DNA from 2 places in the Streptomyces sp. NPDC001663 genome. Region 2 is predicted to be linked to the other one. Evidence: predicted binding sites of a transcription regulator. Region 2 holds the regulator's gene; the other holds the start of a gene.
The links. The regulator HspR, encoded in region 2, represses chaperone genes until heat shock. The targets are predictions, from matches to a motif close to TTGAGNNNNNNNNNCTCAA.

Region 1: the regulator HspR is predicted to act here: its motif matches at 1,987-2,005, upstream of lon (endopeptidase La).

What each region holds. Positions count from the first base shown of each region.
Region 1 is NZ_JBIAUR010000015.1:136,216-140,599, reverse strand. It holds gene lon (endopeptidase La) at 1-1,964, opposite strand, end outside; gene ACFY1L_RS39695 (sulfatase) at 2,180-3,697, shown strand; gene ACFY1L_RS39690 (rhomboid-like protein) at 3,716-4,384, opposite strand, start outside.
Region 2 is NZ_JBIAUR010000016.1:97,820-102,203, reverse strand. It holds gene grpE (nucleotide exchange factor GrpE) at 1-560, shown strand, start outside; gene dnaJ (molecular chaperone DnaJ) at 603-1,784, shown strand; gene ACFY1L_RS40865 (heat shock protein transcriptional repressor HspR) at 1,790-2,239, shown strand; gene ACFY1L_RS40860 (PA14 domain-containing protein) at 2,304-4,013, opposite strand; gene ACFY1L_RS40855 (sugar ABC transporter substrate-binding protein) at 4,309-4,384, shown strand, end outside.

The DNA of each region.
Region 1 (4,384 bases), on a different contig from region 2:
GACTCCTTCATCACGTCGCCGAGTTGACCGGTGAGGGTCAGGCCCGCCGCGCCCGTCTCCGGGTCGGAGAGCGACGCCTCCACGAACAACACGTCGCCGCCCGCGCCCGTCACAGCCAGGCCCGTCGCCACGCCCGGCACCGCCGTACGGCGCTCCGCCGGGTCCTGCGCCGACTCCGGGACGTGGTGCGGCCGTCCGATCAGGCCGCGCAGGTCGCCGTCCGTGATGGTGAACGGCAGCTTCCGCTCGCCCAGTTCGTGCTCGGCCGCGACCTTGCGCAGCAGCCGGGCGATGGACCGCTCGAGGGTGCGGACGCCCGCCTCGCGCGTGTACTCGCCGGCGAGCTTGCGCAGCGCGCCCTCGTCGATGGCGACCTCGTCCGACTTGAGGCCCGCCCGCTCCAGCTGACGCGGAAGCAGGTGGTCCCGGGCGATGACGACCTTCTCGTCCTCGGTGTAGCCGTCGAGGCGGACCAGTTCCATACGGTCGAGCAGGGCCTCCGGGATGGCCTCCAGGACGTTGGCCGTGGCGAGGAACACCACGTCCGACAGGTCGAGTTCGACCTCCAGGTAGTGGTCACGGAAGGTGTGGTTCTGCGCCGGGTCCAGGACCTCGAGGAGGGCGGCCGCGGGGTCGCCGCGGAAGTCCGAGCCCACCTTGTCGATCTCGTCCAGCAGGACGACCGGGTTCATCGAACCGGCCTCCTTGATCGCGCGGACGACACGGCCGGGCAGCGCGCCGACGTACGTGCGCCGGTGGCCGCGGATCTCCGCCTCGTCCCGTACGCCGCCGAGCGCCACGCGGACGAACTTGCGGCCCATGGCGTGGGCGACGGACTCGCCGAGCGAGGTCTTGCCGACGCCGGGCGGGCCGACGAGGGCCAGTACGGCACCGCCGCGCCGGCCGCCCACGACACCGAGGCCCCGCTCGCTGCGGCGCTTGCGCACTGCCAGGTACTCGGTGATCCGCTCCTTCACGTCCTCCAGACCGGAGTGCTCGGCGTCGAGGATCGCCTTGGCGCCCTGGATGTCGTAGGAGTCCTCGGTCCGTTCGTTCCACGGCAGTTCGAGGACGGTGTCCAGCCAGGTGCGGATCCAGGAGCCCTCGGGCGACTGGTCGGAGGACCGCTCCAGCTTGTCGACCTCCTTGAGGGCCGCCTCGCGGACCTTCTCGGGCAGGTCGGCGGCCTCGACGCGGGCGCGGTAGTCGTCGGACTCCTCGCCGTCCTGCTCGCCGTTCAGCTCGCGCAGTTCCTTGCGTACGGCTTCCAGCTGACGGCGGAGCAGGAACTCGCGCTGCTGCTTGTCGACGCCCTCCTGGACGTCCTTGGCGATGGTCTCGGCGACGTCCTGCTCGGCGAGGTGGTCGCGCAGCTGCTGGGTGGCGAGCTTGAGACGCGCGACCGGGTCGGCGGTCTCGAGCAGTTCGATCTTCTGGTCGGTGCTCAGGAAGGGCGAGTAACCGGAGTTGTCGGCGAGCGCGGACACGTCCTCGATCGCCTGGACACGGTCCACGACCTGCCAGGCGCCACGCTTGCGCAGCCAGGCGGTGGCCAGGGCCTTGTACTCCTTGACCAGTTCGGTGACGTGACCGGGCTGTGGCTCGGGCACACTCTCGTCGATCCTCGTCCCCTCGACCCACAGCGCCGCGCCCGGCCCGGTGGTCCCGGCGCCGATCCGCACACGGCCGCGGCCGCGGATCAGGGCGCCCGGGTCACCGTCGGCCAGCCGGCCCACCTGCTCGACGGTGCCGAGCACGCCCGTGCCCGGGTATGTGCCGTCGATGCGTGGGACCAACAGGACCTTGGGCTTTCCCGGCTCTGAGCGGGCGGCGGCCTGGGCGGCCTCCACCGCGGCGCGTACGTCGGCGTCGTTCAGGTCCAGCGGGACCACCATGCCGGGCAGCACGACCTCGTCGTCGAGCGGCAGCACGGGCAGGGTGAGCGTTGTGGACGTCGAAGCCATGATTTTCCTTCCGGCAGCCAAGTTGAGTTATGCCGACTCAATGCATGGCGCTTCGCGGATGTTCCCGGGACACCGTTCGCTGTCAGCGATCGGGCGGTGACGTGGGCATTGCCGCAAGAGGACCGCAAGGCCGTCGCCATTGAACCCGCAACGGCATTCACAGGAACGGCCCGCACACTGCAAGCTCATTCACAGGTTGTGAGGGCGGGAAGCGAATGTCCGAGGAGCAGCGGCGGGGGCCGGCCCGGCGTGCGGTGATCGCGGGGGCCGCCGTGGTGGCCGCAGGGACCGCCGTGCCGCTCGTGGTGCGGGCCGCCGGCCACGACGAGGCACCGGCCGCCCCGGCGAGCGGCAGCAAACCCCCCGCCGACCGGGCCCGGACCGCCGCCCCGGCAGCCGGCCGGACGGCCTCCCCCACCCCGTACCGCCGCCCCCGCTCCGATCACCGCCCGAACATCCTGTTCGTCCTCACCGACGACCAGCCGAAGGAGACCGGCTGGGCCCTCCCCCAGACCCTCGACTGGCTCGGCGGAAACGGCGTCACCTTCGCCCGCGCGCACGCCAACACACCCCTGTGCGCGCCCTCCCGCGCCTCGATCATGTCGGGCCGCTACGCCCACAACCACGGCGTCCTCGACACCCGGCACCCGTACCACCTGGACCAACGCACCACGGTCCAGCGCCGGTTGCACGAGGCGGGCTACCGCACGGGCCTGTTCGGCAAGTACCTCAACTACTGGCACACCGGCGACGCCCCGCCCCACTTCGACGAGTGGCTGCTCCAAGAACCCGTGGCCTACTACAACGGCCACTACAACGACAACGGCACCGTCCGGAACATCCCCGGGTACAACACCACCGTCATCAAGGACCGCGCCCTCGCCTTCATCGAGCAGTCCCGCACCGACGAACGGCCCTGGTTCGCGTACGTCGCCACCCGCAGCGCGCACGAGCTGAACATCCCGGAGAAGCGGTACGCACACGCGCGCGTGCCGGACTGGGACGGGCGGCCGTCCGTCTTCGAGACCGACAAGGCCGACAAGCCGCCGTTCCTGCGCAGGGCGCACCACTCCTTCACCCAGGGCAAGGCCCTGCGCGAACGCCAGCTCCGCACCCTGCTCTCCGTGGACGACGCGATGCGCGACTTCCGGGACAGGCTGCGCGAGCTCGGCCAGCTGGAGAACACCCTGGTGCTGTTCACCAGCGACCACGGCCTGTGCTGGGGCGACCACGGCTGGCTGCGCAAGTCGGTGCCGTACCGGCCGAGCCTGGAGGTGCCGTTCCACCTGTCCTGGCCGGCGGGCGGCCTCGGCAGGGCGGGCACCGACGACCGGCTCACCGGTCATGTCGACATCGCGCCCACGTTCCTGGCCGCGGCCGGCATCGAGCCGGACACCCCGCACGACGGCCACTCGCTGCTGGACCGGCACAACGACCGCTCCCACCTGCTCGCCGAGTGGTGGTGGAACCAGGAGGACAAGCAGCCGATCCACACCTGGGCGACGTACATCGGCAAGACGGAGCAGTACACCGAGTACTACCGGACACGGCTCGGCAAGGGCGGCCGCCCGAGAGGCAGCGGAGAGGTGCTCTTCCGGGAGTACTACGACCTCGCGAAGGACCCGTACCAGCTCAGCAACCGGCTCCACGGGGCGAGCGCGGAACAGGAGCGCAGGCTCGGGGTGCCGCGGCTGGCAAAGGAGTTGGCGGCTGCCCGGCGGGCGAACGGATAGGGCGGCCGGGGGCCGGTCCTAGGCCGTCGCCGTCCGGTACCAGCGACGGATCACCGGCCAGATCGAAACGCCTATCGCGAGGGAGATCAGGTGGCCCCAGTTGGTCATCGGGTCCGTGAACGCGATCAGGTCCTGGACCAGCATGCCGCCGAAGAGGGCCAGCACCGGCCAGCGCAGCCACGGCGTGAGCAGCCCGGCCAGCGCGCCGACGCTGGCGGCGACGCCGAAGCTGATGCCGTAGTCGAGGCGGTGCAGGGAGCTGTCGGGAAGGTGGCCGACCAGAACCGCGAGGCCCACCGTGCCCTCGGTCGCGAGGGTGGCCAGGACATGCCCCAGCAGGAACACACCGGCCGTCCGCAGGCCGCCTATCCGCCGCTCCAGCGCCGTGAGGACGAGCAGGAAGCAGATCACGTACGGCGACAGCAGCCCGCCCGCGATCCACAGCGCGCTGGCGACCAGGACCAGCACAGGCGTGCGCACGAGGTGCGCCACGTCGGTGCTGGAGGCCTGGTACAGGGTGTACATGAGGGACGGCGAGGCGTATGCGGCGATCAGCGAGGTGACGGCGAGGACGGCCGCGTAGCCGAAGGTGAACGGCGTCCCGGCCGGCGTCGGCAGAATGCGCCAGGGGCGGAGCGTGCGGGCCGGGGGGACGGCGACGACCGGCGCCGGAGGCGCCGCGGCGGC
Region 2 (4,384 bases):
CGGCCCCGGCCGGGGACGCATCAGCACAGATCGCAGGCCTGACGGCCCAGCTGGACCAGGTGCGCAAGGCGCTCGAGGAGCGCACCGCGGACCTCCAGCGGCTCCAGGCCGAGTTCCAGAACTACCGCCGCCGCGTGGAGCGGGACCGGATCACGGTCAAAGAGATCGCCATCGCGAACCTCCTCACCGAGCTCCTGCCCGTGCTCGACGACATCGGCCGCGCGCGGGAGCACGGCGAGTTCGTCGGCGGATTCAAGTCCGTCGGGGAGTCGCTGGAGACCGTCGCGGCGAAGATGGGTCTGCAGCAGTTCGGCAAGGAGGGCGAGCCCTTCGACCCGACGATCCACGAGGCCCTGATGCACAGCTACGCGCCGGACGTCACCGAGACGACGTGCGTGGCGATTCTGCAGCCCGGGTATCGCATCGGCGAGCGCACCATCCGCCCCGCGCGGGTGGCGGTCGCCGAACCCCAGCCGGGGGCGCAGACGGTCAAGGCCGAGGGGGCCGACGAAGCCCCGGCGGCCGGCGACGACAAGGACAACGGCCCTGAGGAGGGCTGAAGTAAACACTGAGCGGAACACCGGAAAGGGGGCGCGTCGAGGATGAGCACCAAGGACTTCATCGAGAAGGACTACTACAAGGTCCTCGGCGTCCCCAAGGACGCCACCGAGGCCGAGATCAAGAAGGCGTACCGGAAGCTCGCCCGCGAGTACCACCCGGACGCCAACAAGGGCAACGCCAAGGCCGAGGAGCGCTTCAAGGAGATCTCCGAGGCGAACGACATCCTCGGCGACCCCAAGAAGCGCAAGGAGTACGACGAGGCCCGCGCCCTCTTCGGCAACGGCGGCTTCCGCCCGGGTCCGGGCGCCGGCGGCGGCTCCTTCAACTTCGACCTGGGCGACCTCTTCGGAGGCGGCGCCCAGGGCGGCGGGGGTTCCGGGGGCAGCTTCGGCGGCGGACTCGGTGACGTCTTCGGGGGCCTGTTCAACCGGGGCAGCTCGGGCACCACGCGCGTGCAGCCCAGGCGTGGCCAGGACATCGACACCGAGGTCAGCCTCAGCTTCACCGAGGCGATCGAGGGGGCGACGGTCCCGCTGCGCATGTCCTCGCAGGCACCGTGCAAGGCCTGCTCCGGCACCGGCGACGCGAACGGCAACCCCAGGGTGTGCCCGACCTGCGTCGGCACCGGTCAGGTGGCGCGGGGTTCGGGCGGCGGCTTCTCGCTCACGGACCCCTGCCCGGACTGCAAGGGCCGCGGCCTGATCGCGGAGAACCCCTGCGAGGTCTGCAAGGGCTCGGGGCGTGCGAAGTCCTCCCGGACGATGCAGGTCCGTATCCCCGCGGGCGTCTCGGACGGGCAGCGCATCCGCCTGCGCGGCAAGGGCGCACCGGGCGAACGGGGCGGCCCCGCCGGCGACCTGTACGTCACGGTCCATGTGTCCGCGCACCCGGTGTTCGGCCGCAAGGGCGACAACCTCACGGTGACGGTGCCGGTCACGTTCGCGGAGGCGGCGCTCGGCGGCGAGGTCAGGGTGCCCACCCTGGGCGGACCGCCGGTCACCCTGAAGCTGCCGCCGGGCACGCCCAACGGCCGCACCATGCGCGCCCGCGGCAAGGGCGCGGTCCGTAAGGACGGCACCCGCGGGGACCTGCTGGTCACCGTCGAGGTGAGTGTCCCGAAGGACGTGACGGGGAAGGCTCGTGACGCACTCGAGGCGTATCGCGAGGCGACCGCGGGCGAGGACCCGCGGGCGGAGCTGTTCCAGGCCGCGAAGGGAGCATGACCAAGATGGACGGCCGTCGACGCAACCCGTACGAACTGACCGAGGAAACCCCGGTCTACGTCATCTCGGTGGCGGCCCAGCTCTCCGGCCTGCACCCGCAGACCTTGCGCCAGTACGACCGCCTCGGCCTGGTCTCCCCGGACCGCACGCCCGGCCGCGGCCGCCGCTACTCGGCCCGCGACATCGAACTGCTGCGTACGGTGCAGCAGTTGTCGCAGGACGAGGGCATCAACCTGGCCGGCATCAAGCGGATCATCGAACTGGAGAACCAGGTCGCCGCGCTCCAGCAGCGCGTCGCCGAACTCCAGACGGCGGTCGAGGGCGCGGCGGCGGCGATGCAGCAGCGCGAGGCGGCGGTGCATGCGTCGTACCGCCGGGATCTGGTGCCTTATCAGGAGGTGCAGCAGACCAGTGCGTTGGTGGTCTGGCGGCCCAAGGGGCGGCAGACCGACTGACCCGCAGGTGTGAGAAGGGGCCCGGAAGTTCGACTTCCGGGCCCCTTCCGCATGGTGCGGCCGCTCAGGGTGTCAGGACCGCGTAGTCACCGCCGGGCGCCGACTCGGTGCCGTCGGCGTACCGGGCGGTCACCCAGTAGTAGTGGGTGGTGCCCTTGGCGGCGCCGGTGTCCGCGTAGGAGGTGTCCGTCGTGACCGCCAGCTTCTCGTACGCCTTGGTGTCCCGGTCCCAGCGGTAGACCTGGTATCCGGTGGCGTCGGCCACCGTGTTCCAGGACAGCGCGACGCCCGTCTCCCCGGTGCTCGCCGTCAGCCGGACCGGCGCGTCCTCGGGCGTCGCCACGCTCGGGGTCATGTCGAGCTCGGTCACGGAGACGGCGGTGACGCGCTCGTCGCTCCACTTGATGGCGGAGTTGCCCTCGTCGTCCACGGCGTCCATGAAGAAACAGACCTGGTCGCCGTCCGGGAGCGTGCTGTACGTGTAGGTGGTGCGGGTGGGCGAGACGTAGTCCGACGCGGTGCCGTAGCAGACCTGTTCGCCGTCCTCGCCGTCGAGGAGCTCGCCCCAGTAGACGACGTAGTGTCTCAGGTCGGTGGCGGCGTTCTTGTCCCACTTCAGCTCGAAGCCGTACTCGGTCGGGGTGACGTCCAGGCCGGTGACGAGGGCCGGCGGGTCGTTGTCCCAGATCTTGCCGTACTGGGTCTCGGACCGGGCGGACTCGTTGCCCGCGGCGTCGACGGCAGAGACCTGGTAGTAGTACACGACGCTCTCGGCGGCCGAGGCGTCCAGGTAGGAGAGCTTGTCCGTGCTGCCGAGCTCGGTGTACGTGCCGCTCTTGGTCGCCGCCCGGAAGACGCGGTACGACGCCGCGCCCTCGACCGCGTTCCAGCCGACCTCCAGCCCGCCCGTGCTGCCGGTCGGGGTCACCTCGCCCGTCGCCTTCACGATGGTGGGCACGCCCGGCGCCACCCGGTCGACGGTGGTCACGCCCTGGTCCGCCGTACCGGCCGACTCGTTGCCGACCCTGTCGTAGGCACGGACCTCGTAGTAGTACGTCTGGCCCGTCACCGGCAGGGTGGTGTCGGTGTACGACGTCGACGTGGTCGTCGCGAGGGGCTTGCTGTCGAAGGACGTGCCCTTGAGACGCCGGTAGACGCGGTAGCCGGCGAGGTCCATCTCCTTGTTCCTGGACCAGGTCAGCTTCGCCTTGCCCGTCGCGGAGTCGTACGACACCGAAGTCCCGGTCGGCACAAGGGGCTTGACCTTGTCGGCGGTGGCCGAGAGGCGGGGCAGGTAGGCGAAGGAGACGTTGGCGGTGCCCGTCCAGTTGACGTAGTCGACGCGCAGGGTGTGCTTGCCGGAGGGGATGGTGACGTCCACGGACTTGCTCTGGTTCGTGGAGACGTTCTTCCAGATGTCGACCTTGCGCACGCCGTCGAGGTAGACGCGGATGCCGTCCTGTGTGGAGACCGGCAGCGAGAAGGGCCCGCCGGAACCGAAGTCCCGGGTGACGGTCCAGCGGACGCCGAAGTTGTCCTTCGGGAGGCCCGAAGCCGGGGCGCCCGTGCCCCAGTTCTGGTCGATCGCGCTGTCGCAGTCCGTCTTCTTCGCGGTGCCGGAGAAGGACGTGTTCGCGTAGAACTGCCGCTTGTAGACCGGCGAGGCGCAGGTCGTCGCGGCGGAGGCGGGCGTGGTGACGGCGGAGAGCAGGGTGCCCGCGGTGGTCAGCACGACGGCGGCGGCGACCGTCGTCGTACGTCTGGCTGGGTTCATTCGGTCCTCTGGTCAGGATCGGAACGGCTGGTGGAGCTGCCGTGATCACGACTCGCGAGGTATCGGGTTGGTTGTACGGATCTTTGCCTTCTCCTTGCCTGCCATTGAGTGGGCAGTCCGTAAAGGGTGTTTGGAGGCGGTTTTGCCATCTCTTCACAAGATCGGCGGAGCGTGGCGTTGCGCACTCGTTAAGTGATTCCGCTTGACGCCTCGGGGCCGCTCCGCGTTGGCTTTTCAGTCACCCGGGTCGCAAAGCTGCGCCCGCGTCCGGAAGGCATCAGAAGTGAGCTCCCCCATGCGTCCCACGCGCCGTACGCGTCGCACCGCCATAGTCGTGGCAGCGTCCACGATGACCCTGTCGCTCACATCGT